2 regions of the Cellulosimicrobium sp. AB352 genome follow, and region 2 is predicted to be linked to the other one. Evidence: riboswitches for the same ligand, from Rfam matches in the RefSeq annotation. Region 2 holds a riboswitch; the other holds the start of a gene.
The links. Region 2 has a riboswitch for FMN ahead of ribD (bifunctional diaminohydroxyphosphoribosylaminopyrimidine deaminase/5-amino-6-(5-phosphoribosylamino)uracil reductase RibD). Riboswitches for the same ligand answer to the same signal wherever they lie in the genome.
Positions count from the first base shown of each region.

Region 1: it holds a riboswitch for FMN, as region 2 does, so the genes downstream of both, pnuC (nicotinamide riboside transporter PnuC) here and ribD (bifunctional diaminohydroxyphosphoribosylaminopyrimidine deaminase/5-amino-6-(5-phosphoribosylamino)uracil reductase RibD) in region 2, are expected to answer to the same signal.

Region 1 is NZ_JBMVFX010000021.1:22,379-24,756, forward strand. It holds gene ACPCUX_RS14770 (TetR/AcrR family transcriptional regulator) at 1-617, shown strand, start outside; FMN riboswitch at 743-866, shown strand; gene pnuC (nicotinamide riboside transporter PnuC) at 1,017-1,727, shown strand; gene ACPCUX_RS14780 (acyl-CoA dehydrogenase family protein) at 1,893-2,378, shown strand, end outside.
Region 2 is NZ_JBMVFX010000011.1:58,558-60,935, forward strand. It holds gene ACPCUX_RS09865 (GNAT family N-acetyltransferase) at 1-24, opposite strand, end outside; gene rpe (ribulose-phosphate 3-epimerase) at 76-744, shown strand; FMN riboswitch at 1,029-1,154, shown strand; gene ribD (bifunctional diaminohydroxyphosphoribosylaminopyrimidine deaminase/5-amino-6-(5-phosphoribosylamino)uracil reductase RibD) at 1,313-2,378, shown strand, end outside.

The sequences.
Region 1 (2,378 bases), on a different contig from region 2:
ACGGGTCCAAGGAGGACGTGGTCTTCGCGGACCACGAGCTCCTGCTCGACGAGGTCGTCGTCATGCTCGCCGCGACGCGGCCCGTGCCCGACGCCGAGGGGCACCTCACGCCCGACCCGACGGTCGACCCGTACCTCGAGGTGTGCCGCGCGGCGCGGCTGGTGTTCGACCACCACGTCGGTCAGCGCGAGACGTCCCTGGCCCGCTGGCAGCTCCTCCAGCAGGTGCCGGCGCTGCGCGACCGCGAGCTCGTCACGACCCACCGCTACGAGCGCGCGTTCACCGCGTACCTGCGCGACGCGCTCCCGCCGGACGAGCGCCGCTCGACGGCGTCCATCGCGTTCGCGGCGTCCGTCGTCGCCGTGCACAACGCGCTCCTGCGCCGGTGGTTGCGCTCCCCCGAGCAGGACCTGCGCCCCCAGCTCGAGGAGGCGTTCGCGGACCTGCGCCGTGCCGCCGTCGGCCGGTACGCCGCGCCAGACGCCGCCGCCCAGGAGCGCAGCGGGGACGGCGTGCCCGCGGCGCGCCGCGTCGTCGTGACCGTGGTGGACGCGGACGCGGACGCGCAGGGCGTCGCGGACGACGTCGCGCGCGCCGTCCGCGACGCCCTGGCCTGACCCCTCCCGCCCCGCCCCGCCGAGCAGGGTCGCATCGTGTTTCAGTCCGTGGGACGGTGCGGTGCGAGTCCCGTGCCCGGGGAATGCGCGAGTAGCATCGGCGGTTGCAGAACGCAGTACGCACGAACGTGCTCCGGGGTCGGTGCAATTCCGAGCCGGCGGTGACAGTCCGCGACCCGCGCCCACGCGCGGTTGACCTGGTGGAACTCCAGGACCGACGGTGACAGTCCGGATGGGAGGAAGCACGTGCGGCGCGGCCGTCCTCGGCCGGGCTCTCGCGAGCCCGCGCGACGGGGCGCGGTCTCGCCGTGGTGAGCGACGCCGTCGGGCCCTCGTGGCCCGGCCCGGCCGCCCGCCCTCACCCCGGAGCGCCCGTGCCCGGGAGGACGAGGACATCCGATGGACCTGATCCACGCGCTGTTCGACGCGCAGCTGACGATCGGCGACCAGCATCTGCTGTGGCGCGAGATCGTGGGCAACGGGTTCGGCCTGGCGTCGGCGCTGGGCGGCATGCGGCGCAAGGTGTGGGCGTGGCCCGTGGGCATCGTCGGCAACCTGCTGCTGCTCACGGTGTTCCTCGGCGCGGTGTTCGCGACGCCCAACCCCGTCAACCTGCTCGGCCAGGCGGGCCGCCAGGTGATGTTCGTCGTCGTGTCGGTCTACGGGTGGGTGCAGTGGCGCAAGACCCAGGCGCGGCTCGGTGACGCCGACGCGGACAGCCACGGCGTCGCCGTCGTGCCGCGCTGGGCGTCGTGGCGCCAGCGCGTGTTCCTCGTCGTCGCGCTCGTCGGCGGCACAGCCCTCCTGACCCCGGTCTTCCGCGCGCTCGAGTCGTACGAGCCCGTCTGGGCCGACGCGTGGATCTTCATGGGCTCGCTGCTCGCGACGTACGGCATGGCGAAGGGCTGGGTCGAGTTCTGGCTCATCTGGGTCGCCGTGGACGTCGTGGGCGTGCCCCTGCTGATCTCGGCCGGCTTCTACGCGTCCGCGTTCATGTACGTGTTCTACGGCGCGTTCACGCTCGTCGGGTTCTTCGTGTGGTGGCGCGTCAACCGCCGCGCGGCCGCCGCAGCCGAGGCGGACGCCGCGGCGGCGGGCGCGCCCGCCTGACCCGCCGGTCACCCGACCCCACCCACACCGATACCCCGTCTCGATTGACTGAGACGGGGTATCGCTGCACTATGGGAGGGACCGCCGCCGACGCCGGGCCCGCACCCCGGGCAACCGCGTCGAGGACGGTCGACCGACCGCAGCCGCCCTCCCAGGGGAGCACCGATGCCCACCACCCCGATCATGCCCGGCGTCACCGAGCCCACCTACGACCTCGCGACCCCGCTCGACCTCGACTACGCCGGCGCGTTCGCCGACGCGACCGAGGAGGACCGCGCCCACCTGCAGCGCGTCCGGCAGTTCGTCCAGGACGAGGTGCTGCCCGTCATCGACGACTACTGGGAGCGCGCCGAGGTCCCGTTCGACCTCGTCAAGCGCATGGGCGAGCTCGACCTGCTGCGTGACGGCGTCGACGTCGACGGTCGTCCGCACGTGAGCCAGCTCGCCGCCGGCCTCGCCGCCATGGAGATGTCGCGGGGCGACGGCTCCGTCGCGACGATCTGCGGCGTCCAGGGCGGTCTCGCGCTGCGCAGCATCCAGATGCTCGGCTCCGACGAGCAGCGGGCGAAGTACGCCGAGCCCATGGCGCGCGGGGAGATCCTCGGCGCGTTCGCGCTCACCGAGCCCACCCACGGCTCGGACTCCGTCTCG
Region 2 (2,378 bases):
GGAGGGGGAGGAGAGGTCGCTCACGCGACGAGGGTACGAGCACCGGGCTCCGGCACGCGCCCCTAGGCTGGGCCCATGGCAGCCCTCATCGCACCGAGCATCCTGTCCGCCGACTTCGCGAACCTCGAGCGCGACCTGAACGCGATCGCCACGGCGGACTACGCGCACGTCGACGTCATGGACAACCACTTCGTGCCGAACCTCACGCTCGGGCTGCCGGTGTTCGAGCGCCTGGCGCAGGTGTCGCCCGTCCCGATCGACGCCCACCTCATGATCGAGGACCCTGACCGCTGGGCGCCGGCCTACGCGGAGGCGGGCGCGGCGTCGGTCACGTTCCACGCCGAGGCCGCTGCTGCCCCTGTGCGGCTCGCTCGCGAGCTCCGCCGCCTGGGAGCCCGCGCAGGCGTCGCGCTGCGCCCTGCGACGCCGGTGGAGCCCTTCCTGGACCTGCTGACCGAGGTGGACATGATCCTCGTCATGACGGTCGAGCCGGGCTTCGGCGGACAGTCCTTCATCGAGGGGACGCTGCCGAAGATCCGGCGGGCGCGCGAGGCCGTGAGCGAGTCGGGCCTCGACGTGTGGATCCAGGTCGACGGGGGAGTGTCCCGCTCGACGATCGAGCGAGCCGCGGACGCGGGGGCGAACGTCTTCGTCGCCGGGTCGGCGGTCTACGGGGCGGAGAACGTGCCCGAGGAGATCCAGGCGCTGCGCGAGCTGGCGGAGGCGTCGGCGCACTCTCACTGACGTCAGGACGGGAAGGGGCCCTCTTCGGGCCCCTTCTTCGTTCCACATAAAATAGTGTGCCAAGCGCACATCTCTCCTCGACGGGACCGCGAGAACCTCACCACCAAGCACGGAGAAGGGGATCGGGGCCAGCCGTCGGACGGCGAAGCTCGACGCCTCGGGGGGAGGCGGTGCTCCCGAGCGGCGACCTCGACGGGAGCGGGCGAGGTCGCGCCGGACCGCCGGTCGCACCCGCGCGGTGCGCACCCGGAGTAACATCGGCGGTTGCAGTACGCAGTACGCACGAACGTGCTCCGGGGTCGGTGCAATTCCGAGCCGGCGGTGACAGTCCGCGACCCGCGCCCACGCGCGGTTGACCTGGTGGAACTCCAGGACCGACGGTGAAAGTCCGGATGGGAGGAAGCACGTGCGGCGTGGCCACGCCTCGGCGCGTGGTGCTCCGGCGACCCGCCGGCGCACCCGTCCGGGACGGTGACGGCCTCGCCGTGGTGAGCGACGCCGTCGAGCCCTCGTGGCTCGACCCGCCGCCCGCCCTCACCCCGGAGCGCCCGTGCCCGGGAGGAGGACGATGGGCGAGCACCCCCGCACCCTGACGGTCGACGCCGCGATGACGCGCGCGCTCGAGCTGGCGGCCCGAGGGCCGGCACACGGGCCGAACCCGCGCGTCGGGTGCGTCCTGCTGGGCCCTCCGCCCGGCGCGACCCTGCCCGACGGCGCCGCGCCCGGCTCGCTCGACCCGCACCCGCGACCCGTGCTCGCCGAGGGGTGGCACCGTGGCGCGGGGACGCCGCACGCCGAGGCGGCGGCCCTCGCGGACGCCCGGGCGCGCGGCGTCGACGTCGCCGGCGCGACGGCGGTCGTGACGCTCGAGCCGTGCGCCCACACCGGTCGCACCGGCCCGTGCGCCGACGCGCTCGTCGCCGCAGGCGTGGCGGAGGTCGTGCTCGGCGTCGACGACCCGAACCCCGTCGCCACGGGCGGCGCGCACCGGCTGCGGGCCGCGGGGGTCCGCGTCGTGCGCGGCCTGCGCGCCGCCGAGGGCGAGGAGCTCCTGCGGGTGTGGCTCACGGCCGTCCGGCGCGGCACCCCGTACGTGACGCTCAAGACGGCCACGACGCTCGACGGCTACGTCGCCGCCGCGGACGGGACGAGCCGGTGGATCACCGGACCCGCGGCGCGCGAGCACGCGCACCGCGTGCGCGCGGAGGTGGACGCGATCGCCGTCGGCACGGGCACGCTCCTGGCCGACGACCCCGAGCTCACCGCGCGGGTGCCCGCCCACGGCTCGTCCCACGACGCGGCGCACGACGCCGCGAGCGCCGTGCGTCTGGCGGAGCACCAGCCGTTGCGGGTGGTCGTAGGGCTGCGGGGGATCCCGCCGACGGCGCGGGTCCGCGGCGAGGGTGGCGAGCTGGTGCACGTGCTGACGCGGGACGTCGGTGAGGTGCTGGAGCGGCTCGCGGAGCGCGAGGTGCGGCACGTGCTGGTGGAGGGCGGTCCGACGCTGGCGACGGCGTTCCTGGCCGCGGGGGCGGTGGACGAGCTGCACGCGTACGTGGCGCCGGTGCTGCTGGGGGGCGGGCGGCGAGCGGTGGACGGGTTGGGTGTGGCGACGATCGCCGACGCGCACCGGT